2 linked regions of the Alkalihalobacterium alkalinitrilicum genome follow. The protein of the gene in region 1 binds, or shares a complex with, the protein of each later gene. Links are inferred from orthologs where the notes say so. Each region holds a gene or a part of one and is shown on either strand. Other genes may lie near its edges.

Region 1 (14,765 bases):
CAATGAGCATTAATAAAGTGAATATAACTTTTCGCCTTAAGTCACCAACTCGCATAATGTTGGAGATCGTCCGGAACATTAAATCACCTCAGTTTTTCCGCCAGCAGCTTCGATTGCTTCTATAGCCGTAGCAGAAAACTTGTTGGCTTTCACTGTCAGTTGCTTATCAAGCTTGCCGTTACCAAGAATTTTAATACCATCCTTTACGTTCTTAACTACACCCGTTTCGATTAATAGTTCAGGTGTTACTTCTGTACCTGCATCAAAACGATTTAATGTGTCAAGGTTTACAATGGCAAACTCTTTGCGAGTAGGATTTGTAAATCCTCGTTTTGGTAAACGTCGGAAAATTGGGTTTTGTCCACCTTCAAAACCTGGACGAACACCACCACCAGAGCGTGAATTTTGACCTTTATGTCCACGACCAGCTGTTTTTCCGTTACCAGAACCGATACCACGACCTACGCGGTTACGGACTTTGCGAGAACCTTCTGCAGGTTTCAACTCGTGAAGTTTCATGTTGCCACCTCCTCTTAAATAAGTTTCAATTACGCATCTATTTCTTTCACTGTTAGTAAGTGAGATACTTTGTTAATCATACCACGAATAGCAGCGTTATCTTGTTGTACTACAGTTTGATGCATCTTGCGTAAGCCTAAAGTTTTTACAGTAATACGTTGGTCCTCAGGACGTCCGATAATGCTTCTAGTGAGGGTAATCTCTAACTTTTTAGCCATGTTTTTTCCCTCCTTATCCTAGCAGTTCTTCTACTGATTTACCACGTAATTTCGCAACCTCTTCAGCGCGCTTAAGTTCTTTAAGTCCTTCAATTGTTGCACGAACCATATTAATAGGATTATTTGATCCTAATGATTTTGATAAGATATCGCCTACACCAGCAAGCTCTAGTACTGCACGTACTGGTCCACCAGCAATAACTCCTGTACCTTCAGATGCTGGCTTTAGTAATACACGTCCTGCACCGAAGTGGCCTAAGATCTCATGTGGAATTGTTGTACCAACAACAGGTACTTCAATTAAGTTCTTCTTTGCATCTTCAATTGCTTTACGGATTGCTTCAGGAACTTCTTGAGCTTTACCCATTCCAAAGCCGACATGACCGTTTTTATCTCCTACAACAACTAATGCAGCAAAGCGGAAACGACGTCCACCTTTTACTACTTTAGCTACGCGGTTAACGGCAACAACTTTTTCTTCAAGCTCCAACGTATTTGCATCGATACGCATTTAGTTTCCCTCCTTTTTACATTAAAATTGTAATCCAGCTTCACGAGCTGCATCAGCTAATACTTGAACACGTCCGTGATATAAGTAACCTCCACGATCAAATACGATTGTCGTGAAACCATTTTCAACTGCACGCTTCGCTACAAGTTCTCCAACAGCTTTTGCCGCTTCTTTATTTCCACCGTTCTCTAAGTTAAGTTCTTTATCTAAACTTGACGCAGATGCTAATGTTACACCGTTCACATCATCAATTAGCTGTGCGTAAATGTGTTTAGAAGAACGGAAAACATTTAAACGTGGACGTTCAGGAGTACCTGTGATCGTGCGACGAACATGAGCATGTCTTTTCTTACGCGCCAAATTTTTGTCAGGCTTCGTAATCATTGAACGTCATTCCTTTCCGTTAACTATTTATTATTTACCAGTTTTACCTTCTTTACGACGTACATATTCACCTTCATAACGAATTCCTTTTCCTTTATAAGGCTCAGGTAGACGTACAGAACGAATGTTTGCAGCGATAGCACCTACACGCTCTTTATCGATACCTTTAACAAGTACTTTTGTATTAGAAGGAACTTCTATCTCGATACCTTGTTCAGGCTCGATTTCAACTGGATGAGAGTAACCTACATTTAATACTAATTTTGTACCAGACTTAGTCGCACGGTAACCTACCCCAATTAACTCTAGCCCTTTTTCATAACCCTTAGTTACACCTTCAACCATGTTGCTGATGATACTACGTGTTGTTCCGTGTAAAGAACGGTGTTCTTTGTTATCACTTGGACGTTCGATAACAATTTGATTTTCTTCAACTTTTACGACCATTTCTGGATGTACATTACGGCTAAGCTCACCTTTAGGTCCTTTAACCGCAATAACATTATCGTTAAAAGTGACTGTTACACCACTTGGAACTTCAATTGGTTTTTTTCCAATACGTGACATACATTTGCACCTCCAATCTTACCTTTATTGATTACCAAACGTAAGCTAATACTTCTCCGCCTACTTGTTGTTGACGAGCGTCTTTATCCGTCATAATACCTTTAGATGTTGAAACGATAGCAATACCTAAACCACCTAATACACGTGGTACTTCTGTAGCCTTTGCGTATACACGTAGACCAGGCTTACTAATACGTTTTAATCCAGTAATTACTCGCTCGTTATTTGAACCGTATTTTAAGAAGATACGAATTACACCTTGCTTGTTATCTTCGATATATTCAAAGTCACGGATGAAACCTTCACGCTTTAAGATATCAGCGATTTGTTTTTTGATGTTAGAAGCAGGAACTTCTAATTTCTCGTGACGTACTACGTTCGCATTACGGATGCGAGTTAGTAAATCTGCAACAGGATCTGTCATGACCATCTATATTACCTCCTTCCCATTTAAGGGTTTACCAGCTAGCTTTTTTAACGCCAGGAATTTGACCTTTATAAGCAAGTTCTCTAAAGCAAATACGGCATAATTTAAACTTTCTCATTACAGAATGCGGGCGTCCGCAACGTTCGCAGCGAGTATACTCTTGTACTTTATACTTCTGCTGACGCTTCTGTTTTGCGATCATTGATTTCTTCGCCAAAGTTTTCCCTCCTCTTCGGCTTAGCCGATTATTTTTGGAATGGCATGCCCATTTGTGTTAATAACTCACGAGCTTCTTCATCCGTGTTTGCAGTCGTTACAATAACGATATCCATACCACGTACTTTATCTACTTTATCGTAATCAATTTCAGTGAAGATTAATTGTTCTTTCACACCTAATGTATAGTTTCCACGACCATCGAAAGCTTTTTTCGAGATCCCACGGAAGTCACGTACACGTGGTAATGATACTGAAATTAATTTATCTAAGAATTCATACATACGGTCACCGCGAAGTGTAACTTTCGCACCGATTGGCATACCTTCACGTAATTTAAATCCTGCGATTGATTTCTTAGCTTTTGTAATTAACGGCTTTTGACCAGCAATTTGAGTTAACTCTTCAACTGCTTTGTCTAGAGCTTTTGGGTTAGCGACTGCGTCACCTACACCCATGTTAATAACGATTTTCTCAACTTTAGGTACTCCCATTACTGATGGGTAGTTAAATTTCTCAACTAAAGAAGAGACGATCTCACTGTTATACTTCTCTTTTAAACGAGTCATACGATTGACCTCCTTTCAACACTGACTACTTATCTAGTGCTTCGCCAGACTTTTTCGCAATACGTACTTTTTTACCATCTTCTACTTTATAACCAATACGAGTTGGTTCGCCCGTCTTAGGGTCAATAATCATTACATTAGAAACGTGAATTGCAGCCTCTTTGCTTACAATTCCTCCTTGAGGGTTATCTTGAGAAGGTTTCGCATGTTTTTTAACAATGTTAACACCTTCAACAAGAACACGATCTTTCTTAGGGAATGCTTCTAAGATAACGCCTTGTTTACCTTTATCTTTACCAGATATCACTTTTACTGTGTCACCTTTTTTTACGTGCATGTAATCATCGCACCTCCTTATAAAAGGGATGATGTATATTATAGTACTTCTGGAGCTAAAGAAACGATTTTCATAAATTGCTTTTCACGAAGCTCACGTGCAACTGGTCCGAAGATACGAGTTCCACGAGGACTTTTATCATCACGTACAATAACAGCTGCGTTTTCATCAAACTTAATGTAAGACCCGTCTGTACGACGAGCGCCGCTCTTAGAACGAACAATTACCGCCTTAACAACGTCACCTTTCTTGACAACGCCACCTGGTGTTGCTTGTTTGACAGAACAAACGATAATATCACCGACATTAGCCGTCTTACGACCAGATCCACCTAAAACTTTAATACAAAGTACTTCACGAGCACCAGAGTTGTCAGCAACTTTTAAACGGCTCTCTTGTTGAATCATACGATCTTACCTCCCTTCGGGTTTAAAAGAATAAGTTAAATAATAACTGATTCTTCTATTACTTCTACTAAACGGAAGCGTTTGTCTTTAGATAATGGACGAGTTTCCATAATCTTAACAATATCGCCAATTTTAGCTTTGTTTTCTTCATCATGGGCTTTGAACTTTTTAGAGTACTTTACGCGCTTTCCATATAAACGGTCCTTCTTATACGTTTCAACGAGTACACTAATTGTTTTATCCATCTTATCTGAAACTACGCGTCCGATGTACACTTTACGTTGGTTGCGTTCCATTTAAGCAAACCTCCTCTCAAATTAGCCGTTGTTAATCCCAAGTTCTCTTTCACGCAAAACAGTTTTTGCACGAGCGATTGCCTTACGAACTTCACGAATGCGGGTTGGATTATCCAACTGGCCAGTCGCTAATTGAAAGCGAAGGTTGAATAATTCTTCTTTAAGTGACTTCGTTTTAGTTTCAATTTCAGATGTCGTAAGATTACGAAGATCATTAGCTTTCATTTGCGTCACCACCCACTTCTTCGCGTTTTACAAATTTACATTTAACAGGTAACTTATGAGAAGCTAAACGTAACGCTTCACGTGCTACCTCTTCAGATACTCCAGATATTTCAAACATAATTTTCCCTGGTTTAACTACTGCTACCCATCCTTCAGGAGCACCTTTACCAGAACCCATTCGAACCTCTAAAGGTTTAGCTGTGTATGGCTTAGAAGGGAAAATTTTAATCCAAACTTTACCGCCACGTTTCATGTAACGAGTCATTGCAATACGAGCTGCTTCAATTTGACGGTTAGTAATCCATGAAGCCTCTACTGCTTGTAAACCATATTCACCAAAATGAACTTCCGTGCCGCCTTTTGCGCGACCACGCATCTTACCACGGTGTTCACGACGGTATTTAACACGTTTTGGCAATAACATAATTATTTGCCCCCTTCCTCTTTTTTCGTTCCTTTCGTTGGAAGGACTTCACCACGATAAATCCAGATCTTAACGCCTAGTTTACCGTAAGTTGTATCTGCTTCTGCAGTTCCATAATCAATGTCTGCACGAAGAGTGTGAAGTGGAACAGTACCTTCGCTATAGTGTTCTCCACGAGCGATATCTGCGCCGCCTAGACGACCCGATACTTGTGTTTTAATTCCTTTTGCACCCGCACGCATAGTACGTTGTAATGCTTGCTTCATTGCACGACGGAAAGAAATACGATTTTCTAATTGGCGAGCAATGTTTTCTGCTACTAACTTAGCATCTAAATCAGCATTTTTAATTTCAAAAATGTTGATATGAACTCGTTTACCTGTTAGTTCATTTAAAGCTTTACGAAGTGCTTCTACTTCTGAACCACCTTTACCGATCACCATTCCTGGTTTAGCAGTATGAACAGTTACGTTTACACGGTTAGCAGCACGTTCGATTTCGATTTTAGACACAGAAGCGTCCTTTAAACGTTTTTCGATGTACTCACGAATTTTAATATCTTCGTGTAGTAAGTCTGCATAGTCCTTTTCAGCGTACCATCTTGACTCCCAGTCACGAATAACGCCGACACGAAGTCCTATCGGATTGACTTTTTGACCCACGCTTATCCCTCCTTCTTTTCTGAAACAACGATTGTAATGTGGCTTGTGCGTTTGTTAATACGACTTGCACGACCCATAGCACGTGGACGGAAGCGTTTCAGTGTTACGCCCTCATCAACGAATACTTCTTTAATAAATAAGTTATTTGGTTCCATTTCATAATTGTGCTCTGCGTTTGCGATTGCAGAATTTAAAAGCTTTTCTACAATTGGAGAAGCAGCTTTTGGTGTATGGCGTAAGATTGCGATTGCTTCACCGACCTGCTTACCTCGGATTAAGTCCACAACTAGACGAACTTTTCGAGGAGCCACACGCACTTGTTTAGCTACAGCTTTAGCTTGTTGCATTGTCAAGGACCTCCCCTCTTAATTAACGTCTTGTTTTCTTATCATCAGCAGCATGACCTTTGTACGAACGTGTAGGTGCAAACTCACCTAGTTTGTGTCCGACCATGTCTTCTGAAACATATACTGGAACATGCTTACGTCCATCGTAAACTGCAAGTGTGTGCCCGATAAACTCAGGGAATATTGTTGAACGACGAGACCAAGTTTTAATAACCTTCTTCTCATTCTTTTCGTTCATATTTTCGACCTTTTTCATTAAGTGATCATCGACAAAAGGTCCCTTTTTTAAACTACGGCCCATGAATAAACCTCCCTTCGTGATTGACCCACGGTTCTTACGAACCGCAGAACAACCTCGTTATTTTTTGCGACGACGTACAATGTACTTATCAGAAGCTTTATTTTTCTTACGAGTTTTGTAACCAAGTGTTGGTTTACCCCAAGGTGACATTGGTGATTTACGTCCGATAGGAGCGCGTCCTTCACCACCACCGTGTGGGTGATCGTTCGGGTTCATTACAGATCCACGAACAGTAGGACGTTTGCCTAACCAACGTGAACGACCTGCTTTACCGATATTAACTAGCTCGTGTTCATCATTTCCAACAGATCCGATTGTTGCACGACAAGTAGAAAGAATGTAACGAGTTTCACCTGATTTCAAGCGAACTAATACGTAATCTCCTTCTTTACCAAGAAGTTGAGCTTCTGCACCAGCAGAACGTACAAGTTGAGCACCTTTACCAGGTTTTAATTCGATATTATGGATTACCGTACCTACAGGGATATTGATTAATGGTAGAGCATTTCCTACTTTAATATCAGCAGTTGAGCCTGACTCAATTACCATACCTACTTTTAAACCTTTTGGTGCGATAATGTAACGCTTTTCACCATCAGCATAATTAATTAACGCAATATTAGCTGTACGGTTAGGATCATACTCAATCGTAGCAACGCGGCCTGGAATGCCATCTTTGTTACGTTTAAAGTCGATAATACGATACTTACGCTTATGTCCGCCACCTTGATGACGTACAGTTAATTTACCTTGATTGTTACGTCCGCCTTTATTGTGTAAAGGCGCAAGTAATGATTTTTCTGGTTTGTCAGTTGTGATTTCAGAGAAATCAAGTACTGACATACCACGACGACCAGCACTGGTCGGTTTATACTTTTTAATCGCCATCTTGTTTCCCTCCTTCTCTGTTAAACTTATACACCTTCAAAGAATTCTAATTCTTTGCTTTCTGGTGTTAATGTAACAATTGCTTTTTTTCGTTTTGCAGTATAACCTGCGTGACGACCAAAACGTTTGAATTTCCCTTTGTAGTTCATTGTAGCTACTTTTAGCACTTTCACTCCAAAGATTTCTTCAATCGCACTTTTGATTTCAGTTTTGTTCGCGCGAGTGTCTACTTCAAAAGTATATTTTTTCTCAGACATTAAATCAGTTGAACGTTCTGTAATTACGGGGCGCTTAATGATATCACGTGCGTTTGACATTACGCTAGCACCTCCTCTACCTTTTCAACTGCACCTTTAGTAATGATTAGCTTATCGTGCTTAAGTACATCAAGAACATTTACTCCTTCAGCAGAAACAAATGTCACTCCCGGGATGTTACGAGCAGATAAGGCTACTGCATCATTGTAGTCAGCAGTTACAATTAATGCTTTACGATCTACAGATAAACCGGATAAGATCGAAACCATTTCTTTTGTCTTTGGTGCGTTTAATGCTAAATCCTCTAATACAACGATCTCAGCTGCTTTTACTTTACTAGAAAGAGCTGATTTGATTGCTAATCGGCGTACTTTTTTAGGTAATTTATAACCATAATCACGTGGTTGTGGTCCAAATACTACTCCACCACCAACCCACTGAGGTGAACGGATTGACCCTTGACGAGCGCGTCCAGTTCCCTTTTGACGCCATGGCTTTCGACCGCCGCCGCGTACTTCAGAACGTCCTTTTGTCTTGTGAGTACCTTGACGTAAAGATGCTTGTTGCATGACTACAGCGTCATGTAGAACATGCTCATTTGGTTCAATACCAAATACTGCATCAGATAATTCAATGTCTCCAACTTGAGAGCCGGATTGATTAAATAATGCTACTTTAGGCATGATGTATCCTCCTTTCCATTAAACGTTAGTCGTTTTTAACCGCACTTTTAACAGTTACGTAGCTCTTTTTAGCACCTGGTACATTACCTTTTACTAATAGAAGATTACGTTCTGTATCTACTTTAACGATTTCTAAATTTTGAACTGTAATTTGTTCTCCACCCATACGTCCAGGTAGTAATTTACCTTTAAATACACGGTTTGGAGCAACAGGACCCATTGAACCAGGACGACGATGGTAACGAGAACCGTGAGACATAGGTCCACGAGATTGGTTATGACGCTTGATAGCACCTTGGAAACCTTTCCCTTTTGAAGTTCCTGTTACGTCTACAATGTCACCTGCGTTAAATGTATCTGCTTTGACTTCTTGACCAACTTCAAACGTAGCTAAATCTACGTTACGAATTTCTTTCACGAAGCGCTTAGGTGCTGTGTTTGCTTTTTCTGCGTGTCCTTTTTCAGGTTTAATCACACGGTTAGCTTTTTGATCATCAAAACCTAACTGAACAGCTTCATATCCGTCATTTTCTACAGTTTTCTTTTGGAGAACTACGTTCGGAGTAACTTCAATTACAGTTACAGGAATTACATCACCGTTTTCTGCAAACACTTGAGTCATACCGATTTTCTTCCCTAAGATTCCTTTGGTCATTAGTCACACCTCCTGTGTTTTTATATAATTTATTTTTATGCCATTATTTTATAGATGAATTTGTTAATTTTTATTAATGAACTATACAAACTTTACATAAGTTAATATTAAAGTTTGATTTCGATATCAACGCCAGATGGCAGGTCTAATCTCATTAAAGCATCAACAGTTTGTGGTGTTGGATTTACAATATCGATTAAACGCTTATGCGTGCGCATTTCGAATTGCTCACGAGAATCTTTATACTTGTGAACTGCACGAAGGATTGTATATACACTCTTCTCTGTCGGAAGTGGAATTGGACCAGATACATTAGCACCTGAACGTTTCGCTGTATCAACAATCTTTTCAGCAGATTGATCAAGAATTCTATGATCGTAAGCTTTTAAACGAATACGAATTTTTTGTTTTGCCATTTAAGCCCCTCCTTTATCGTCCATTTTAATAAACAGACATACTCCGCGAAAATTTCCTCACACCCTGCCATGGCAATGGGGCCGGGTGTGTCAGCAACCTTTCGCATCATCGCTGTCACAGACCAACATTCAATATTATATAAAATATCAATATGAAATGCAAGTATATTTTTTCTGTTGATCACACTTTTATTATTATAGTGAGGAAATCTATAAATATCAAGTCCAAGTTTATGAATAAATCCTTCCAATTCATATGAATGCTTTCCATTTAATGATAAAGAAGAGGCACCTTTATTAAAAAGGTACCTCCATCACATCATGTTAGATGAAATTATTCTTGGATTGATGCTACAACGCCAGCTCCAACTGTACGTCCACCTTCACGGATTGAGAACTTCGTTCCCTCTTCGATCGCGATTGGTGAAATAAGTTCAACTGTCATTTCGATGTTGTCACCAGGCATAACCATTTCAACACCATCAGGAAGGTTACAAATACCAGTTACATCAGTTGTACGGAAGTAGAACTGTGGACGGTAGTTTGTGAAGAATGGAGTGTGACGTCCACCCTCTTCTTTAGAAAGTACATATACTTCAGCTTTGAACTTTGTGTGTGGAGTGATTGTACCTGGCTTAGCAAGTACTTGACCACGTTGGATGTCATCACGAGATACACCACGAAGAAGTGCACCAATGTTGTCACCAGCTTCAGCATAGTCAAGAAGCTTACGGAACATTTCTACTCCAGTTACTGTAGTTTTGCTAGGCTCTTCAGCAAGACCGATGATTTCAATTTCTTCACCGACTTTAACTTGTCCACGCTCAACACGTCCTGTAGCAACTGTACCACGACCAGTAATTGAGAATACGTCCTCAACTGGCATCATGAATGGTTTTTCGTTATCACGCTCAGGTGTTGGGATATAAGAGTCAACAGCTTCCATTAATTCATGGATTTTTGATTCCCAAGCTTCGTCTCCTTCTAAAGCTTTTAGAGCAGAACCTTGGATAACTGGTACATCATCACCAGGGAAGTCATACTCAGTAAGAAGGTCACGAACTTCCATTTCTACTAGTTCAAGTAACTCTTCGTCATCTACCATATCACATTTGTTTAAGAATACTACGATGTATGGTACACCTACTTGACGAGAAAGAAGGATGTGTTCACGAGTTTGTGGCATTGGGCCATCAGCAGCAGATACTACTAAGATCGCTCCATCCATTTGTGCAGCACCAGTGATCATGTTTTTAACGTAGTCAGCATGCCCTGGGCAGTCAACGTGTGCATAGTGACGGCTATCAGTTTCATACTCAACGTGTGCAGTAGAGATAGTGATACCACGCTCACGCTCTTCTGGCGCTCCATCGATTTGATCATATGCACGAGCCTCTGCTCCACCTTTTTTAGCTAGAACAGTTGTAATTGCAGCTGTTAAAGTTGTTTTACCATGGTCAACGTGTCCGATTGTACCAATGTTAGCATGTGTTTTCGAACGGTCAAATTTAGCTTTTCCCATTTTACTTTTTCCTCCCTTAAATAAACATCAAATATTATGGATAAGAAAGATGAAAAACCAATAGATTATCACCTTTCTTAGCTTACAACAAACTTATTAAAGAAACAATCTTAACTAATATTTATTGGCCAGTTTGTTTCTTAATGATTTCTTCAGCAATGCTCTTAGGTACTTCTTCATAGTGATCAAAGTGCATTGTGTAGTTTCCACGTCCTTGTGTACGTGAACGTAGTGAAGTAGCATATCCGAACATTTCAGCAAGTGGAACCATCGCACGTACTACTTGTGCATTACCACGAGCTTCCATACCTTCAACGCGTCCACGACGAGCAGTAACATCACCCATGATGTCTCCCATATACTCTTCTGGGACTACTACTTCTACTTTCATCATTGGCTCTAAAAGAGCTGGAGCACAATGTGATTTTGCATTTTTAAGCGCCATAGAGCCTGCAATCTTAAATGCCATCTCATTTGAGTCAACATCATGGTATGAACCATCAAAGATTGTAGCTTTTAAGTCTAATAGCGGGTAGCCTGCAAGCATACCGTTTTGTAACGATTCTTGAATTCCATTTTGAACAGCTGGGATATATTCACGAGGAACAACACCACCAACAATTTTGTTTTCAAATTGGAACCCAGCACCTTCTTCAAGTGGTTCAAATTCAATCCAAACGTGTCCGTATTGTCCACGTCCACCAGATTGACGAACAAACTTACCTTCAACTTTAGCCGCTTTACGGATTGTTTCACGGTAAGATACTTGAGGTGCACCAACATTGGCTTCTACTTTGAATTCACGGCGCATACGGTCAACGATGATATCTAGGTGTAACTCACCCATACCTGCGATGATCGTTTGGCCAGTTTCTTCATCTGTATGTGTACGGAATGTCGGATCTTCTTCTGCAAGTTTAGCAAGAGCCATACCCATTTTATCTTGGTCAGCTTTTGACTTCGGCTCAACAGAAAGTGAAATTACTGGCTCTGGGAACTCCATTGACTCAAGAATAACTTGATTTTTTTCATCACATAAAGTATCACCAGTTGTTGTATCTTTAAGACCAACTGCAGCAGCGATATCACCAGAATAAACTGTTGAAATCTCTTCACGACTGTTAGCGTGCATTTGAAGAATACGTCCAACACGTTCACGTTTACCTTTTGTTGAGTTAACAACGTATGAACCTGAATCTAATGTTCCAGAATATACACGGAAGAATGTAAGTTTACCAACGTAAGGATCAGTCATTACTTTAAATGCTAAAGCAGCAAACGGACCTTCATCACTTGATTCACGTGTTGTTTCTTCCTCAGAATCTGGTAAGATACCTTTAATTGCTGGTACATCTACTGGAGATGGTAAGTAATCTAGGACAGCATCTAACATAAGCTGAACACCTTTGTTTTTAAACGCTGTACCACAAATAACTGGGTAGAAATTAACAGAACATGTAGCAGTACGAATTCCTGCTTTTAGTTCTTCAATTGTAATCTCTTCTCCCTCTAAGTATTTCATCATTAACTCTTCGTCTTGTTCAGCAACTGCTTCTACTAACTTTGTACGGTACTCTTCAGCTTGGGCTTTGTATTCTTCAGGAATTTCTCCTATAGTAATATCTGTACCTAAGTCGTTACCGTAGAAGGTAGTTTTCATTTCTACTAGGTCAATGATTGCTTCAAATTGATCTTCAGCACCAATTGGTAATTGAATTGGATGCGCATTTGCACCTAAACGGTCGTGCAATGTTTTTAAAGAATATAAGAAGTCTGCACCAGTCTTGTCCATTTTGTTTACAAAAACGACACGTGGTACACCATAAGTTGTTGCTTGACGCCACACTGTTTCAGTTTGCGGTTCAACACCTGATTGTGCATCTAGTACCGCAACTGCTCCATCTAACACACGTAAAGAACGTTCTACTTCTACAGTGAAGTCTACGTGACCTGGTGTATCAATAATGTTAACTCGGTGACCTTTCCATTGGGCAGTAGTAGCAGCTGACGTGATTGTAATACCACGTTCTTGCTCCTGTGCCATCCAGTCCATTTGAGATGCACCTTCATGAGTTTCACCAATTTTATGAATACGACCAGTGTAGAATAAGATACGTTCTGTTGTAGTAGTTTTACCGGCATCAATGTGGGCCATGATGCCGATATTACGTGTATTCTTTAAGGAGAACTCTCTTGCCATAGTGTATTTCTCCTTTCAATCATTAAATGATTATTAGAATATTTTTTGTGTTGATTTTACCAACGATAGTGAGCAAACGCTTTGTTAGCTTCAGCCATTTTATGCGTATCTTCACGCTTTTTAACTGATGCACCTGTATTGTTAGCTGCATCTAGGATTTCATTAGCCAAACGCTCTTCCATCGTTTTTTCTCCACGAAGACGAGCATAGTTCACTAACCAGCGAAGACCTAAAGTTGTTCTGCGTTCAGGCTTAACTTCAATCGGTACCTGATAGTTAGCACCACCTACACGACGTGCTTTAACTTCTAGTACTGGCATGATGTTTTTAAGTGCTTGATCGAATACTTCCATAGGGTCATTTCCGCTACGCTCTTTTACTAAATCAAATGCATTATAAAGAATGCTTTCAGCTACACCCTTCTTTCCATCAACCATAATACGGTTGATAAGACGAGTTACAAGCTTTGAATTGTAAAGCGGATCTGGTAATACATCTCTTTTTGCTACGGGTCCTTTACGAGGCATTGTTTCCCCTCCTTTCATTATATAAACCATTTATTTTGAATTATTTTTTCGCTTCTTTTGGACGCTTTGTTCCATACTTAGAACGTCCTTGCATACGGTTTTGAACTCCTGCTGTATCAAGAGCACCACGTACGATATGATAACGTACCCCTGGTAAGTCTTTTACACGTCCGCCACGGATTAATACAACACTGTGTTCTTGCAGGTTGTGCCCAATTCCTGGGATGTATGCAGTTACCTCAATACCGTTAGTTAAACGTACACGAGCATATTTACGAAGAGCTGAGTTTGGCTTCTTCGGCGTCATTGTACCTACACGAGTACAAACACCACGTTTTTGCGGTGATGATTGGTTAGTTTGAGCTTTGATAAAGCTGTTATAACCTTTGTTTAATGCAGGTGAGTCAGACTTTTTAATTTTCGCTTGACGTCCCTTACGGATAAGCTGGTTAATTGTAGGCATTATTTTTCCTCCTTTCGTTATAAAATTGTTAAGACCACTGATCCTGGTGGTTCATTTTTAAACAAAGAGAAAGTTTTTGCCAAGTGATCGACATCACCTTGGCAAAAACATTATTACTTTGTTAATGTCACAGTGGCAGCTCCAACATCTATTCCACAAACTTTCCCTAGCTTCTTCATGGAATCTACTGTTGTTATCGGTACGCCTTTTTTCTGAGCTAGTAATTGGACTTTATGGATAACTCTAGCATCAGCGTCATTGGCTATGATGACCTCTATTGCGTTCCCTTGTTCGAGAGCTTTGATCGTTTGTTTAGTACCTATGACAACATTATCTGCCTGTGTCACTTTTTCATAAGACATCTTTTCATCCTCCAAAGTTACAGGTTTCTCAGGCACACTACGATATAATATCACTCTCACTTTACGCTGTCAACTATGATTTGAAATTTATTCTTGCGTAGCAACTTCCTCAATTGGTTCTAGTTGCTCCAATTCTGCTTGTTTATCGTGTTCAGAAATGATTTTTAGGTTACGATAACGTGTCATTCCTGTTCCTGCTGGTACTAGTTTACCAATAATTACATTCTCTTTAAGTCCTAGTAACTCATCTTTTTTACCTTTAATCGCTGCATCTGTAAGAACTCGTGTCGTTTCTTGGAAAGAAGCCGCAGATAAGAAAGATTCTGTTTCAAGAGATGCTTTTGTAATACCTAACAATACAGGACGGCCAGTTGCTGGGCGT
Region 2 (17,340 bases), 1.1 Mb from region 1 along the record:
ATTGTTTGCTGTCGTCACAAACATTACTTTCGAAAGATTATATGGTTCTTCAATAAAATGATCACTAAACGAATTGTTTTGTTCAGGATCTAATACTTCAAGTAAAGCAGCCGAAGGATCGCCACGGAAGTCTGATGCCATTTTGTCAATTTCATCTAATAGGAATACAGGGTTAATGGAACCTGCTTTTTTCATTCCTTGGATGACCCGGCCAGGCATCGCTCCGACGTACGTTCGGCGATGACCACGGATTTCGGCTTCATCACGAACGCCCCCTAAAGATATGCGAACGAATTCACGATTAAGAGAACGGGCGATCGATCTCGCTAATGACGTTTTACCGACCCCTGGGGGTCCTGCTAAACAAAGGATCGGGCCCTTTAACGTTTTTGTTAATTGTTGTACTGCTAAATACTCTAGGACACGCTCTTTTACCTTTTCAAGTCCATAATGATCTTCGTTTAATATTGCTTCTGCGTGCTTAATGTCTAATAAATCTTCTGTTTCTCTTGTCCACGGAAGGTTTAAGAGCCAATCAATATAATTGCGAATTACTGAGCTTTCAGCTGAAGAAGCTGGCATTTTTTCATAACGTTCTAATTCCTTAAGTGCTTTTGCTTCAATGTTTTCTGGCATTTCCGCTTCAAGAATTTTTTCTCGTAACGAAGACACTTCTCCTGAACGGCCTTCTTTGTCGCCTAATTCTTTTTGAATGGCTTTCATTTGTTCACGAAGATAGTATTCTTTTTGGGTTTTTTCCATTGATTTTTTTACACGTTGCCCGATCTTTTTCTCAAGACCTAATACTTCTTTTTCATTGTTTAAAATTTCAATGATTTTCGTTAGACGACCTTTAACGGAAGTCATCTCAAGCAGTTCTTGTTTTTCAGCAATTTTCAAAGGCAAATGTGAGGAAATTACATCTGCAAGTCTTTCGGCTTCGGTAATATCAGCAACTGAAGCTAAGGTTTCATTTGAAATTTTCTTTGAAAGCTTTATATATTGTTCAAATTGATCGAGTACGTTTCGCATTATTGCTTTTTCTTCGAGAGGATTTTCCATGTGTTCCTCTTCAAGAACCGTGATTTCCACTTCAAACATTTCATCGTTATCCCTGAAGTTTACAATTTTTGCACGATTGAGCCCTTCAACGAGGACACGAATTGTTCCGTTAGGCAGCTTTAACATCTGCTTTACTTTTGCTAATGTCCCAATTGGATAAATTTCATCCACACTTGGTTCATCTATAGATATTTCTTTTTGTGTTGCGAGTAATATTTCATGATCTTCTAACATTACCTTTTCTAATGCATTGACTGATTTTTCACGGCCAACGTCTAAGTGAAGGACCATCGTTGGAAATACTAGCAGTCCTCGCAAAGGTAGAAGTGGAATTACTCTTTTATTTTTATCAACCATTTTAACAGCACCTCCGACCACCATAGTTAGTCTAACCATACTATGGAGATGTTCACAATGAACGATAGGATTAGTTCTTAACTACTATGATAATATGTAGAAATGTTTACCAAGATTTCTTTATACAATTCTATCCTATTGCCCAATCTTTGTCTAATTTGAGTTCATGACTAACCTATACAAATGGAGGAGAGGCTGATGACTACTCTTGTCTGCAACCTCTCTTTATAAAATCTTTTTAAAACAAAAGGTAGGTGAAACCTTTCATGTAGTATAGGGATCAACTACCTTACTACGTTATACTGATGCAGCTGGGGAGGTGACTGCGCTATTAGCTGGAATGACTTCTTCTTCTGTTTTGTCTTGAATTAGCGCAATATCAAAGACCTCTTCAATTGAAGAAACTGGAATAATATTAACTTCTCCTAGTTCTTTTAAAATCGCTTGTTCATTTTCTTTTGGGATAATCACGGTTTCTGCACCAGCTTGGATTGCTGCTTCTACTTTTGCCACCACTCCACCAATCGGTTTTACCGTTCCATGAATGCCAAGTTCACCCGTTAAAGCAACTTTATTACTAATTTTTACATCTTTAATTGCTGAAATAATACCTGTAGCAATCGCTATCCCCGCTGAAGGTCCATCCACTGGGGTCCCTCCAGGAAAGTTGACATGAATATCATAATCATTAGTAGGTATACCCATTTTTCGTAATACAGTAACCACATTTTCAACAGAGCCTTTGGCCATACTTTTTCTACGAACCGACCTCGCTTGACTCCCTGTACTTTCTTCTTCCACAATCCCTGTAACATTAATCGTTCCTTTTCCTTTTGATACTGTAATAACATTGACCTCAATTTCCATTAGGGCTCCTAAATTCGGACCAAATACAGCTAAGCCATTAACAACACCAACTCGCGGATCTGGATAAATCTTTCGTTCTGGTCGAGGAGACAATTGACTTGATTGAATAACCCATTCAACATCTGCAAGAGTGACTTGTTTCCGATCTTCTCCTGTAGCAATTCCTGCTGCTATTTGAATAACATTGACAGCTTCACGTCCATTTGTAGCATATCCACCGATTTTTTCTAATACACCTTCCTCGACTTCAAACCCAATTTTATCAACAGCTTTTCGTGCAATCTTAACAATTTCTTCTTGAGTTAATGCCCTAAAATATACTTCTAAACAACGAGATCTTAATGCTGGTGGCAATTCTTGCGGATTTCGCGTAGTTGCACCGATTAAGCGAAAATCTGCTGGAAGTCCTTTTTGGAAAATTTCATGAATATGTCTTGGAATGTTTTGATTATCTTCATTATAATAAGCACTTTCTAAAAATACTTTTCGGTCTTCAAGTACTTTTAGTAATTTGTTTAATTGGATTGGGTGTAATTCTCCAATCTCGTCAATAAATAAAACACCACCGTGAGCTTTTGTAACTGCCCCTTGTTTCGGTTGCGGAATACCTGCTTGTCCCATAGCTCCTGCCCCTTGATATATAGGATCATGTACCGAGCCGATGAGAGGGTCAGCAATTCCACGTTCATCAAAGCGCGCAGTTGTTCCATCTAATTCTACAAACACAGCATCTTGTTTAAATGGCGTCTTCCCATTTTTCTTAGCTTCTTCTAACACAAGCCTGGCAGCAGCCGTTTTACCTACACCTGGAGGTCCATATACAATTACATGTTGTGGATTGGGACCACAAAGGGCAGCACGCAATGCCCTAATCCCTTCTTTTTGCCCTACAATTTCATCAAAGTTACCTGGACGAACACGTTCTGACAACGGTTCACTTAACGTAATCGATTTTAGTTTTCTCAAATGCTCCATTTCTTTACGTGATTCTCGATCCACTGATGACTTTTGGTTTCGCTGGCTTTTTAATAAATTCCAAAAATAAAGCCCGATAATAGTTCCGAAAACTAATTGTATAAGCAACGCAATTCCTGTCCAATTCATATAAGTACCCCCTTGTTGTATGTATGCCATTTTCTTTTAGTATGCCTGTTGAATGTACAGGTAAACACAGAAAATTTTGGGTACAAGACCTAGAATGTAGTAAAAAAACATTTCTCCAACTTAAAAAGAAGCTGACGACTTGGTCAGCTTCTCAATCAACTTATTATGCACTTTCTTTTGGTACTTCTATTTCGTCTCCATCTTTTGTTAATAATTTAGGCATTTGATTATCAACCACTGATTCTTTCGTGATTATACACTTGGCAATATCTTCACGTGAAGGTAAGTCGAACATCACATCTAGCATAATGCCTTCAATGATGGAACGAAGACCACGAGCCCCTGTTTTTCTTTCAATGGCCTTATTTGCAATGGCACTTAGCGCTTCTTCTGTAAAATCAAGCTCTACTTCGTCCATCTCCAATAATTTTTGATATTGTTTCACTAATGCGTTTTTCGGCTTTGTTAAAATTTCAATTAGTGCTCCTTCATCTAAAGGCTCTAAGCTAGAGATGACTGGAAGACGACCGATAAACTCAGGAATTAATCCAAATCGCAATAAATCTTCTGGAAGAACTTTAGTTAAATATTCACCTGGTTTTAAGTCTTCTTGTTTTGTATCTGAACCAAATCCGATAACTTTTTTACCTAAGCGACGCTTAATAATTTGTTCAATTCCATCAAACGCTCCACCACAAATAAATAGGATATTTGTCGTATCAATTTGAATAAATTCTTGATGTGGATGCTTTCTTCCACCTTGTGGAGGTACACTCGCAGTCGTACCTTCAAGAATTTTGAGAAGTGCTTGCTGAACACCTTCACCAGATACATCTCGTGTAATCGATGGATTTTCTGATTTACGTGCTACTTTATCAATTTCATCAATATAAATAATTCCTTTTTCTGCTTTCTCAACGTCATAATCTGCTGCTTGAATTAATTTCAAGAGGATATTTTCTACATCTTCCCCTACATAACCTGCCTCAGTTAATGATGTCGCATCTGCAATAGCAAATGGTACATTTAAAATTCTTGCCAACGTTTGAGCTAGCAACGTTTTACCACTACCTGTTGGTCCAATTAAAGCAATATTACTTTTTGCCAGTTCAACTTCTTCTGTTGATTTACCTAATGAATTAATACGCTTGTAGTGATTATAGACAGCTACCGAAAGAGACTTTTTCGCATGGTCTTGACCGATAACATAATCATCTAAAATTTCTCGAATTTCATGGGGCTTTGGAACTTCTTGAAATTCAACCTCTTCTTCCGTCCCTAACTCTTCTTCAACAATCTCCGTACATAACTCGATACATTCATCACATATATAAACGCCTGGTCCTGCGACTAGTTTTCGAACTTGATCTTGTGTTTTCCCACAAAAAGAACACTTTAATTGTCCCTTTTCGTCATTAAACTTAAACATCGTATCACCCCTTACAGAATTGTACCACTTAGATGCCCTATCCAGTTAATGGCTCGTCGACACCCCAAAGCCAATAGTTGAATTAGATCGTATCCATCTATAAAGGTCATCAAAAAGTGAAGTATTTATAAAAGATCTCTTTTTACCCCAATTATGTATAGCATTGTATCACAAAATGCAAAGCAAGCGTTAATAGTAAAGCTTATGTAGTGAATGTAAAGAAGTTGCCTTACAAATTGATGTCGACTAAAATTCTAACGCTAATAGTACATTCAATATTAGTGATGGAAAATCCTCTTTCTTAGTATGACCGTGTTAAAAAATATGTATTGCTATTCATTTTATGTTGGAGACGTTTCTATTCATCTTGTTCAACTACACCAAAAATCATACTTCATTTTCCCTATTCCAAACTATTTTATTATGTTTTAGATTTTTTTGAAAAATATGGATTTTCAATAAAAATAGCGAATAGTCACTTCCTACTTTTCACATGAACCTCTAGAAAAGACAGTCTTCCTGATGTATAAAGAAAACTCGCCTATTGGCGAGCTGTATAACCGAGACAAGGTGTAGTAGAGGGCATTTATTTTTATCATGAAGGCTAAAGCCTACCAAATGCAATTCATTATGTATGTATTTATTGAAACACCCTACTACAATCTAAGTGGTTTGTAAAACAAGGCACGAAAATTCGTGCCTTGTTCTTAACAATATTATGCAACTGTTTTGCTGTTTTCGACAAGTAATTCAACAGCTTTTTGTACTTTTAAGTCTTCTTTAATTGCATTTGTACCGCCTTGTGCTGCAAGAAGACCTTTAATTTCTTCTACAGAACGCTTGTACATTTCAGCCATTTTCTCTAGCTCTGCATCCACATCAGCATCTGTTACTTCGATGTTTTCTGCAAGAGCAATCGCCTCTAATGTTAAGTTAACTTTCACACGCTTCTCAGCATCAACTTTGAACTGTTCACGCATTCCAGCTTCATCTGTACCACTGAACTGAGCATACATTTCAAGATTCATTCCTTGCATTTGGAGACGTTGTCCAAATTCTTGAAGCATACGATCTGTTTCTGTTTCAATCATTGCAGCTGGAATATCAACCGTTGCGTTTTCTGCTGCTTTTTCAACAACAGTGTCACGTTTTTGATTTTCAGCTTGTTGTGCTTTATCTTTTTCTAACTTTTCTCTAATGTTTTTCTTTAACTCTTCAAGTGTTTCCACTTCTTCGTCTACATCTTTAGCAAACTCATCATTAAGCTCTGGAAGTTCCTTACGCTTAATTTCATGAACCGTTACTTTGAAAGTTGCAGCTTTTCCAGCTAGATCTTCTGAATGGTATTCTTCTGGGAAAGAGACTTCAACATCTTTTTCTTCTCCAGATTTAAGACCGATTAATTGCTCTTCAAACCCTGGAATAAATTGGTTAGAACCGATTTCTAGTGGATAGTTTTCTCCTTTTCCACCTTCAAAAGCTTCTCCATCAATGAACCCTTCGAAATCCATTACTGCTGTATCGCCTTCACCAATTGTACCCTCTTCAACAACGATAAGCTCAGCTTGACGTTCTTGTAGTTGCTTTAATTCCGCTTCTACATCTTCATCAGTAACTGATGTTTCTACTTCTTCTACTTCTAAACCTTTATAGTCACCAAGTTGTACTTCTGGCTTAACTACTACTTTAGCAGTGAAAATTAAGTTTGAACCTTTTTCCATTTGCTCGATATCAATGTCAGGACGATCTACAGGCTCAATACCTGTTTCTTGTACTGCACCCATATAAGCTTCTGGTAATAAAATATCAAGAGCATCTTGGTATAAAGACTCTACACCAAAACGTTGCTCGAATAATGAACGAGGAATTTTCCCTTTACGGAATCCAGGTACATTTACTTTTTGACTTACTTTTTTAAATGCCTCATTTAAAGCTACATCTACTTTTTCAACGTCAACTTCAATAGTTAAGACACCGTTGTTTCCTTCTAACTTTTCCCATTTAGCAGTCATTAATTATTTCCCTCCAACTTCAAATAACATTCATTCCGACTATTATATATACTTGACAACCACTCTATTATAACATACTAGAGACGCATTTCAAGAAAAGTTCAATGCAGTTTACAACTCAACCCCTTGAAATACCTGCTCTTCAACAGCCACGAGTTCATTAGCTGCCTTCACCAACTCATTTACATTTACATTATACTGTTCGGAAATTTCTTTTTCATCAAATTCTGCACCTAAGCTTTCAACCACAACTAAATGGACAGCTCCTGCCCAAACATTCTCTTCTTTAGGCTGTGGTGAAAAGGGAACGAGTGCAAAAAGATATTGCCACCATAGCTGTAAAACCATCTCTTTCAAGCTCGGATTATCTTGTTCTAAGTGATAAGTAATCCTGTTTGCTACTTTTTGACCGAACGGATTTTCAAATAAATCGGTTAAAGCTTGCGGGTTTATGTATTCAACTTGACCTAATTTTCTTATTTCAACTTGTTCATCTATGTTTTTGTCTTTTAAATTTTGAAGAATGAGTGTTTTAAGTATGAGATCTTTTTCTTCATCTTTTAGAAACTCTATGTATTTTTCAAAAACAAGCGGATGATTATGTTTTTTTAATTTTTGAATGGCTGCCCATTGTTTCTTTACATTTTGATCGTCTAAAAGGTTTATAAGCTCAATTGGTGGCTCGTCCTCAGCTTCTTTTACTTTAATAAGCGTATCATCTACAATATGATGATCATCTTCACTCATTTGGCGACTAAAATGTAACAACTGATAAAAAGTTTCCGCTTGAGTAGAAGGTAATTTCCCCTCTGCTAAAACCGCTTCTAACATTGTAACAACCTCTTCATAGCAGGCAAGTTGGACTAGAAGTGATACATGAACTTGCAATACATCAAAATAATCGCCAATTCCTTCTTGTAACATTCGCTTACTCTCAGCAACGGCATCATCTAATTGACCTAATTCGATATAAGTAAGAACAACTCCATAACGAGCTTGAGGATGGTTTTGATTATGTTTTAATGCTTGTTGGAAGTCTTCTAATGCATCATTTAGTCGTTTTTCCTTTAATGCATCCATTCCTTTCTCCACTAGTTTTTCAACAACTCCAGGAAATGGAATTACATTTTCTTTGCTTTTCGTTTCATCATTCATATGAACGCTCCACTCTTGGAAAATTGATCAATTACTAATAAGTCTAACAGTTCATAGGGTCAAATACAAACGTTTGCATAGGAGATATCCGTCTAAAACATAGGCTTCAATGTAACTGTTTATGGCCTGGAAATGAAGTTAAGTTTTACTCCACTCTTACTGGAAGCGGTTACAAAAATAAACAACCGTAAAAACAGTTCTAGTTAGATAAATCCAAGGTTAGAAAACTATTTTCCCTTAATTTATATTGATCTACTTATTCCATTTTAAAATACTTTTTCTGTTGCAACAACTACTATATAAGAAAGCTGAGGAAAATTTCCTCAGCTCCTATGATTATTTAAGCATTTGCTTTTTCATATTCCGAAATCTTATCTTCATAACGTAACGTTAATCCAATTTCATCCCAACCGTTAATAAGCATTTCTTTCCAATAAGGATCGATCTCAAAAGAAGCTTCAAAACCTTTAGAGTCTGTAACTTTTTGCTCTTTCAAGTTTACAGTCAGTTCATAAATGTCTCTGTCTGCTTTTTCAATTAATTCATACACTTGAGCTTCTTCTAAACGAATAGGAAGGATCCCATTTTTAAAACAGTTATTATAGAAAATATCAGCAAAACTTGGTGCGATAACTACTTTAAAGCCATAATCTTGTAATGCCCAAGGAGCATGTTCACGAGACGAACCACAGCCGAAATTATTAGCTGCAACTAAGATTGTTGAACCTTGATTATGAGGTTGGTTTAACTCAAAGTTTGGATTATCTGTTCCGTCTGCATTATAACGCCAGTCAAAGAATAAAAATTTTCCAAATCCAGTACGCTCAATACGTTTTAAAAACTGCTTCGGAATGATTTGATCAGTATCAACGTTTACTCGGTTCATTCCAGCCGCTTTTCCAGTATGAACTACGATTGGTTCCATATTTTCCACCTTCTTCTACTTTAGATAAGTATTTGTGTACTAGGCTCAATCTACACGATTGAAGTAAATAATGTTTTATTTAAACTGGTGATTTATCTAATGTACGTACATCTACAAATTTTCCATTGATCGCCGCAGCCGCTGCCATAGCTGGACTTACAAGGTGGGTCCTTGCCCCTTTACCTTGACGACCTTCGAAGTTACGGTTTGAAGTAGACGCACAACGCTCTCCCTCAGGAACAAAGTCTGGGTTCATACTCAAACACATACTACATCCTGACTCACGCCATTCGAATCCAGCTTCAACAAAAATTTTGTCTAAACCTTCTTCTTCAGCACGTTGTTTGATTTTTTGAGATCCTGGAACGACGATAGCACGTACACCTACTGCTACTTTTCTACCTTTTGCAACAGCAGCCGCTGCACGAAGATCACTCATTCGAGAATTTGTACATGATCCAATAAATACGTGTTGAATACCCACTTCTGACATTTTTGTACCTGGCTCTAAGCCCATGTACTCAAGCGCTTGTTCAATGGCTTTCTTTTCTGAAGTAGTCGTCACATCTTCTGGACTAGGAATTGGTTGATCAATACCAATACCTTGTGATGGATTTGTTCCCCATGTGACCATCGGCTGAATTTCATCTGCTTCAATGACAACAGACTTGTCATAAACGGCACCTTCGTCAGTAGCCAATGCTTTCCATTTTTCAACGACTTTTTCAAATTCTTCACCTTGTGGGACATATACACGACCTTTTAAGTAGTCATATGTCACTTGGTCTGGGCTAATGAGTCCTGCTTTCGCACCAGCTTCAATGGACATATTACAGATCGTCATTCGCTCTTCCATCGTCATACCATGGATAGCTTCACCTGTATATTCCATTACATATCCTGTTCCGAAATCAACACCAAATTTAGCGATAATCGCTAAAATAACATCTTTTGCTGTAATGCCTTGTGCCAAACGGCCATTAACTCGAACTTCCATCGTCTTTGGTTTACTTTGCCACAAAGATTGTGTCGCTAAAACATGTTCAACTTCACTCGTTCCAATTCCAAACGCTAATGCTCCGAATGCGCCGTGAGTTGCCGTGTGACTATCACCACAAACAATGGTTTTACCTGGCTGTGTTAAGCCAAGTTCTGGTCCAATAACATGTACGATTCCATTATCAGGGCTATCAATTCCAGCGATTGTAATGCCAAACTCGTTACAATTGTTTTCTAATGTCTCCATTTGTTTTTTTGCAATTGGATCCGTAACGTTTAAACGATCGACAGTTGGTACATTGTGGTCCATAGTTGCAAACGTTAAATCCGGACGGCGAACTTTACGATCGTTAATTCTAAGCCCTTCAAATGCTTGCGGTGAAGTAACTTCATGAACCATGTGCAAATCAATATATAGTAGATTTGGTTTACCAGGTTCATCAAGCACTGTATGGTTTTCCCAAATCTTTTCAATAATTGTTTTTGGTTTCATTCTACTCTTCCTCCACTTTCATATTTTCCTATAAGAGGTTGTTCAACGTTATACGACTACTTCTCCTTTAATCAGTTCAATGACCTTTGCCGTCATTTCTGTTGTAGAAAGAGTTTCCTCGCCTGGCTTCGCAATATCTCCTGTACGGAAACCAGCTTCAAGTACCTCGCTAATCGCTTGATCAATCGCAGTCGCTTCCTCAATCATTCCGAACGAATACTTAAGCATCATTGCAACCGATGCAATCGTTGCCAGTGGATTAGCTTTATTTTGACCTGCAATGTCAGGAGCTGATCCATGGATCGGTTCGTATAATCCTGGTCCACCACTTCCGATACTTGCAGACGGTAACATACCTAATGAACCTGTAAGCATCGATGCTTCATCACTTAAAATATCTCCAAACATGTTTTCTGTAACGATGACATCAAATTGTTTTGGATTGCGAATTAATTGCATCGCAGCATTATCTACAAGCATATGTTCTAGTTCAACGTCTGGATAATCTTTACCTACTTCAATAGCTACTTCACGCCAGACGCGACTTGATTCTAATACATTGGCTTTATCGACAGACATTAATTTCTTATTACGTACTCGTGCTAACTCAAATCCTTGCTTCATAATTCGTTCGATCTCACTTCGTTTGTACGCTAGCGTGTCAACGACAACAAGATCATCACCCTCTTCACGACGTTCACGCGGTTCACCAAAGTATAAACCACCCGTTAATTCACGAACGATCATCAAATCAACACCGTCAATGACTTCTCTTTTCAATGTTGAAGAGTCCGCTAAACTATCATGTGCTGTTACAGGACGAAGGTTTGCAAAAAGATCTAACGCTTTACGAATACCTAATAACCCTTTTTCAGGCCTCATGTGACCTGGTAACGTATCCCATTTTGGTCCCCCAACTGCGCCTAGTAGAACACCGTCACTTGATTTACATGCATCAATGGTTTCTTGCGGAAGTGGTGTATCACATTCGTCTATCGCCACTCCACCAATTTTAGCGTAAATATATTCAAATTCATGATTATATTTTTCTGCGATCGCATCTAATACTTGAAGGGCCCCTTGGATCACTTCAGGGCCAATTCCGTCACCAGGTAAAACTGTAATCTTCTTTTTCAAATCACTCATCTCCCACTTATTAACCCATTTACTACTTCTTTTACTCTACAGGTTCTAGTTCACGTGATTTCCGATTTAACACACGATTTACTGCGTTGATATATGCACGCGCTGATGCTTCTAATACGTCATGAGCTGTTCCGCGTCCGCTCGTTTCAGTTCCATCGAAACGTACCTTTACGTATACTTCTGCGAGGGCATCTCTACCACCAGTAATTGATTGAATACGATAGTCTAAAAGTTTGACAGGTGATGCGATAATACGCTCCAGCGTATTGTAAATCGCTTCAACACTTCCTGATCCAGTTGCCGCTTCTTGAACCACTTCGCCATCTGGCATTTTCATCGTAATCGTTGCTGTTGGAATGTTCGCTGTACCATAATTAACTTGTAAGCTATCAACTTCATAGTACTGAACAGCTGCACCAATTTTCTCTTCTGTCATAAGAGCAAAGATATCATCTTCAGTGATTTCTTTTTTCTTATCAGCGAGTTCTTTAAAAGCTTTAAATACTTTGTTAAGTTGCTCGTCAGAAGCTGTATATCCGAGCTCTTTAATTTTATCTTTAAATGCATGACGCCCAGAATGTTTTCCTAGTACCATACGATTAGATGATACTCCAACAAGTTCTGGTGTAATAATTTCATACGTTGATTTTTCTTTTAAAACACCATCTTGATGAATACCACTTTCGTGAGCGAATGCATTATTACCAACGACAGCTTTATTATTAGGGACAATCATTCCCGTTAATTTACTTACTAGTGAACTCGTACGTTTAATTTCTTTCAACGTTATTCCTGTATTTGCTTTATAAAAATCGTTACGAATATGAAGAGCAACGGCAATTTCTTCAAGTGACGCATTACCTGCTCGCTCCCCAATTCCGTTAATCGTACATTCAACTTGGTCAGCGCCTGCTTCAATTGCAGCAAGTGAGTTGGCAGTTGCTAATCCTAAGTCATCATGACAATGTGTTGAAAGAATTGCTTTATCCATATTTCTTACATTATTTTTTAAATAACTGAAAATATGAGTAATTTCTTTTGGTGTAATATATCCGACTGTATCTGGGATGTTAATGACGGAAGCACCAGCGTCAATTACTTGTTCAATGATACGCACTAAAAAGTCTAAGTCTGAACGACACGCATCTTCTGCGGACCATTGAATTTTTGGAAAACGGGTTGCTGCATATTTTACAGCTGCTACTGCATTTTCAACAACTTGGTCTGGTGTTAAACGAAGCTTATGCTCCATATGAATTGGCGAAGTAGCAATGAAAACATGGAGGCGAGGCTCTGCCCCACCCTTTAACGCATCCCAAGCAGCATCAATATCTGATTCTACGCTTCGTGATAATCCTATCACTGAGCATCCTTTAATCGTATCAGCAATCGCTTTTACTGAATTAAAGTCCCCAGGGGAGGCAGCCGGAAAACCGGCTTCCATCACGTCAACCCCAAGTCTTTCTAATTGCTTGGCGATTTCCATTTTTTCTTCAAAGTTTAAATTGACACCCGCTGATTGTTCACCGTCTCTTAAAGTTGTATCGAATACATTAATTTTTCGCACTACCTACCACTCCTTTTGATTTGGCCTTGACGAAAGGCATCATTTCACGAAGCTCACGGCCAACCACTTCAATTGGATGTTTTTTCTCACTTTCATTGATTGCGTTAAACTCAGGACGGTTTGCTTGGTTTTCTAAGATCCAACCTTTAGCAAATTTACCTGTTTGAATATCACTTAAGATTGATTTCATCGCTTTTTTCGTATCTTCAGTTACAACTTGAGGTCCTGCAACGAAGTCACCCCATTGAGCTGTATCAGAGATTGAGTAACGCATTCCCTCAAGTCCACCTTCATACATTAAGTCAACGATAAGTTTTAACTCATGTAAACATTCGAAGTACGCTACTTCAGGTTGATATCCTGCTTCTACTAACGTTTCAAAACCAGCTTTTACTAGCGCTGTAGTTCCACCACAAAGTACTGCTTGCTCACCGAATAAATCAGTTTCTGTTTCTTCTTGGAATGTCGTTTCAATAACACCACCACGAGCTGACCCAATTTGTTTTGCATAAGCTAATGCAAGTTCTTTTGCTTGACCTGTTGCATCTTGATATACTGCGATAAGTCCTGGAACCCCAGCACCTTCAGTGTACGTACGACGTACTAGGTGTCCTGGCCCTTTAGGTGCAGCTAAGAATACATCAACATCAGCTGGAGGTTGAATTTGGTTGAAGTGAATGTTGAAACCGTGAGCAAATACTAATGCTTTACCAGCTGTTAATTCAGGCTCAATTGATTCTTTATAAACTTTTGGTTGGTTTTCGTCTGGAAGTAATACCATGATTACTTCAGCTTTTGCAGCAGCTTCACGAACTGGTAGTACTTCAAATCCGTCATTTACCGCTTGATCAAAAGATTTCCCTGGGCGTAGGCCTACAACAACACTAGTTCCACTTTCACGTAAGTTTTGTGCATGAGCATGACCTTGAGAACCATATCCGATAATTGCTACAGTTTTCCCTTGTAATACGCCTTCGTTGATATCTCCGTTATAATAGATGTTTGCCATGATAAATCTCTCCTCTTTAAATGTTAGTTTAGTTTTTTTTATAATTAAAAATTAATTAATTAGTGTAATTCGGTTTGTATCAAGAGATCTTTTTGTTCCACGTTTAAGTGCAGTAATTCCTGTACGGGCTAAGTCTTGAATGCCATACGGTCTAAGGAGGTCTAATAACGCCTCGACTTTTTCATGATCTCCAGTAATTTCAATCGTCATATTTTCACGAGCTACATCAATGATCGCTGCTCTAAATGGATTGACAAGAGCTGCTATTTCACCACGCTGTTGTGGAGTAACACCTACTTTAATTAACGCTAGTTCTCTAGCCACTGTTTGTTCATCAGTAATATCCCTTACTTTAAGAATGTCCACTTGTTTGTTTAGTTGTTTGATGACTTGATCAATATTCCCAATCGTATCGACAACGACTACAAATGTCATTCTCGAAATGGAAGGATTTTCAGTTATTCCTACAGTGATACTTTCAATATTGAAATTACGTCTGGCAAATAACCCTGTAATTCGATTAAGTACACCTGACGTATTATTGACTAGAGCAGTTATTGTTCGTTTCATGGTTTAATTCCCTCCATTTCATGCTGTCCTTTACCAGGAGCAATCATTGGATATACGTTTTCTACTTGAGTAACTCTAAAGTCCATTAAAACTGGACCATCGTGAGCAAGTGCCTCTTCTAACGCGCCTTTTACATCCTCGACTTTATCAATTCGCATCCCCTTAACATCATAAGCTTCCGCTAGTTTTACAAAGTTCGGCTGTGTATTAAATACTGAATTCGAGTAGCGTTCTTCATAGAAAAGCTGTTGCCATTGACGAACCATACCGAGTGCAGAATTATTTACGATAATAATTTTCACTGGTAAATTTAAATCTTGAAGGATAGAAAGCTCTTGTGCTGTCATTTGGAACCCAGCATCACCTAAGATAGAAACGACTGGTGTATCAGGCTCTGCGAATTGAGCTCCAATAGCTGCTGGAAAACCAAAGCCCATCGTTCCTAAACCACCTGATGTAACCCAACGGTTCGGCTTATTAAACTTGTAATATTGTGCTGCCCACATTTGATGTTGCCCAACGTCTGTTGTAACAATAGCTTCACCATTTGTTACTTCATATATTAACTCCATTAGCTTTTGTGGTTTTATTGTTTCTCCATCTTCTTTATACCAAAGTGGATACTCTGCTTTCATCTTTGTTAACTCAGCTAACCAAACTCCAGTTTCTCCTACGGCACCATTTTCTTCTAAAAGCATTTTTAATGCTGCTTTCGCATCACCTACAACTGGAATAGCTGTTTCTATGTTCTTACCTATTTCAGCTGGATCGATATCGATGTGAGCGATCTTTGCATTTGGAGCAAAGTGCTGTAAGGCTCCAGTTAGGCGATCATCAAAACGGGCACCGATACTAATTAATAAGTCACTTTGGTGAATAGCCATATTGGCAGCGTATGTCCCATGCATACCAGCCATTCCCAAAAACAACTCATTTTCACCTGGAAATGCTCCAAGACCTAATAATGTACTTGCCACTGGAATGCGCATTTTTTCAGCGTATTCAAATAATTCGTCGTATGCATGTGCGTGAAGGACACCAGCCCCAGATAAAATACAAGGCTTTTTTGCTTCAGCAACTGCTTCGGCAAGTTTTCTGATTTGTAATTTATTGGGAATGACAGTCGGTTGATAACCTGGTAAATCCACTTCTTTATCATAATTAAACAACCCTGTAGCAACTGAAACATCTTTCGGTAAATCGATAAGTACTGGTCCGGGTCTACCCGTTGTTGCAATATGAAAAGCTTCTTTCATAATGCGTGGGAGTTCCTCGACCTTTCTTACTTGAAAATTGTGCTTTGTAATTGGCATTGTGATACCAATCATGTCAGCTTCCTGGAAAGCATCTGTACCAATAACTGAAGTTGCCACTTGGCCGGTAATAACAACGAGTGGTAATGAGTCAATCATTGCATCAGCAATACCAGTAACAACATTTGTTGCTCCAGGACCAGATGTCACTATACAAACCCCTGGTTTACCTGAGACTCTTGCATACCCTTCAGCCGCATGAATAGCTCCTTGCTCGTGACGAGCGAGTATATGACGAATGCCAGACTTATAAATTTCATCATATGTCGGTAAAATTGCCCCACCAGGATAGCCAAAGATAACATCAACACCTTCTTTAGCAAGTGCTCTAATTAACATGCTAGACCCTGATAATGGTTGCTGCTCCTCTACTACTGAAAGATCTTTGTTTTTCAACTTGGTACTCAATTTTCTTCCTCCTCACTACCAGTTGATTTTTGACTAAATATAAATAAAAACACCTCTCCACCCCATCAATGAACCTATTGGTTCTAGCAGAAGGGGCGAAAAGATGTTATCTTTCCACGGTACCACCCTTTTTTATGACACTTTTACAAGTGTCACCTTATAGACGTAGCTTTAAACCACATCCAGTTTTAATAACGAGTGCAGTGAACACCCGACCAACCCTACTTGCTTACGTTCGAATTGGCACTCAGAGGTGAGTTCATCAGTAGGAGCATCGCCGCCTCTCAGCACATGCGGCTCTCTGTAGATGCTGTTCCTTACTAACTACTTTTCCTCTTCAACGTTTTATATTTATAGTTATTTATATCTATTGTTATATTTTCATGACGCCACCAGTATTAGCTGATGTAACTAGTTTAGAATAGCGAGCTAAGTAACCTTTTTTCACTTTCGGTTCTGGCTCTTTCCAACCTTCTTTTCTATTTGCCAGCTCAACATCATCAACATTGAGTGTAATCGTACGGTTGGTTAAATCTAATGTGATTTTGTCTCCATTTTCAACAAAGGCAATTGGTCCACCCTCAGCTGCTTCTGGGCTAATATGACCAATTGAAATACCTCTTGAGGCACCCGAGAAACGTCCATCAGTAATTAGTGCAACCTTTGTTCCTAAGCCGCGTCCAACAATCGATGAAGTCGGTGCTAGCATTTCAGGCATTCCTGGTCCACCTTTTGGACCTTCATAACGAATGACGACAACATGACCTTCTCTTACATCGCCGTTGTTAATTCCTTCTAGTGCTTCTTCTTGTGAGTTATAGACGATAGCATCACCTTCAAATACTTTGATGGATGCATCTACAGCTCCAACTTTTATAACTCCACCATCTGGTGCTAAATTTCCGAATAACACCGATAATCCAC

The links.
Region 2: the proteins of rpsG (region 1) and tig are in contact, whole or in part, in a crystal structure (PDB 3GTY), measured with the Thermotoga maritima proteins. The link is inferred for Alkalihalobacterium alkalinitrilicum from one-to-one orthologs. Residues at the interface, in WP_004081843.1 of Thermotoga maritima: Lys34, Lys52, Lys55, Glu59, Arg62, Gln63, Glu66, Asn67, Lys69, Val71, Arg95, Ala109, Lys110, Lys111, Gly112, Arg113, Pro114, Glu117, Glu121, Ile124, Ala125, Tyr127, Asn128, Asn129, Thr130, Gly131, Lys135, Asp139, Arg142, Met143; in WP_004081061.1 of Thermotoga maritima: Glu122, Val124, Val129, Leu130, Tyr133, Glu188, Gly259, Ile262, Tyr263, Glu266, Ser270, Glu273, Gln274, Glu277, Arg308, Gln311, Ile312, Ser315, Tyr316, Glu325, Arg329, Arg336, Leu363, Phe366, Trp367, Arg373, Leu377, Arg381, Leu384, Glu387.

Annotation. Positions count from the first base shown.
Region 1 is NZ_KV917368.1:3,592,003-3,606,767, forward strand. What follows is about bases 11,824-14,765. They hold rpsG (30S ribosomal protein S7), read right to left. Parts: upstream 13,559-14,765; coding sequence 13,088-13,558; downstream 11,824-13,087. Other genes in these bases: fusA (elongation factor G), read right to left, coding at 11,824-13,031; rpsL (30S ribosomal protein S12), read right to left, coding at 13,599-14,021; BK574_RS17535 (50S ribosomal protein L7ae-like protein), read right to left, coding at 14,135-14,383; rpoC (DNA-directed RNA polymerase subunit beta'), read right to left, coding at 14,471-14,765. In the rest of the region: preprotein translocase subunit SecY, read right to left, coding at 1-79; rplO (50S ribosomal protein L15), read right to left, coding at 79-519; rpmD (50S ribosomal protein L30), read right to left, coding at 549-737; rpsE (30S ribosomal protein S5), read right to left, coding at 751-1,248; rplR (50S ribosomal protein L18), read right to left, coding at 1,270-1,632; rplF (50S ribosomal protein L6), read right to left, coding at 1,663-2,199; rpsH (30S ribosomal protein S8), read right to left, coding at 2,231-2,629; BK574_RS17435 (type Z 30S ribosomal protein S14), read right to left, coding at 2,658-2,843; rplE (50S ribosomal protein L5), read right to left, coding at 2,872-3,411; rplX (50S ribosomal protein L24), read right to left, coding at 3,437-3,748; rplN (50S ribosomal protein L14), read right to left, coding at 3,787-4,155; rpsQ (30S ribosomal protein S17), read right to left, coding at 4,191-4,451; rpmC (50S ribosomal protein L29), read right to left, coding at 4,473-4,676; rplP (50S ribosomal protein L16), read right to left, coding at 4,666-5,100; rpsC (30S ribosomal protein S3), read right to left, coding at 5,103-5,762; rplV (50S ribosomal protein L22), read right to left, coding at 5,765-6,109; and 9 more genes.
Region 2 is NZ_KV917368.1:4,701,852-4,719,191, reverse strand. The notes cover bases 4,684-7,623. They hold tig (trigger factor), read right to left. Parts: upstream 6,832-7,623; coding sequence 5,536-6,831; downstream 4,684-5,535. Other genes in these bases: BK574_RS22765 (tetratricopeptide repeat protein), read right to left, coding at 6,943-7,623; clpX (ATP-dependent protease ATP-binding subunit ClpX), read right to left, coding at 4,684-4,819. Also shown: lon (endopeptidase La), read right to left, coding at 1-1,419; ATP-dependent protease LonB, read right to left, coding at 1,717-3,390; more of clpX, read right to left, coding at 3,554-4,683; more of BK574_RS22765, read right to left, coding at 7,624-7,986; leuD (3-isopropylmalate dehydratase small subunit), read right to left, coding at 8,327-8,911; leuC (3-isopropylmalate dehydratase large subunit), read right to left, coding at 8,991-10,403; leuB (3-isopropylmalate dehydrogenase), read right to left, coding at 10,452-11,540; BK574_RS22745 (2-isopropylmalate synthase), read right to left, coding at 11,581-13,116; ilvC (ketol-acid reductoisomerase), read right to left, coding at 13,103-14,125; ilvN (acetolactate synthase small subunit), read right to left, coding at 14,177-14,695; ilvB (acetolactate synthase large subunit), read right to left, coding at 14,692-16,416; ilvD (dihydroxy-acid dehydratase), read right to left, coding at 16,790-17,340. UniProt on the Bacillus subtilis protein: Involved in protein export. Acts as a chaperone by maintaining the newly synthesized protein in an open conformation. Functions as a peptidyl-prolyl cis-trans isomerase.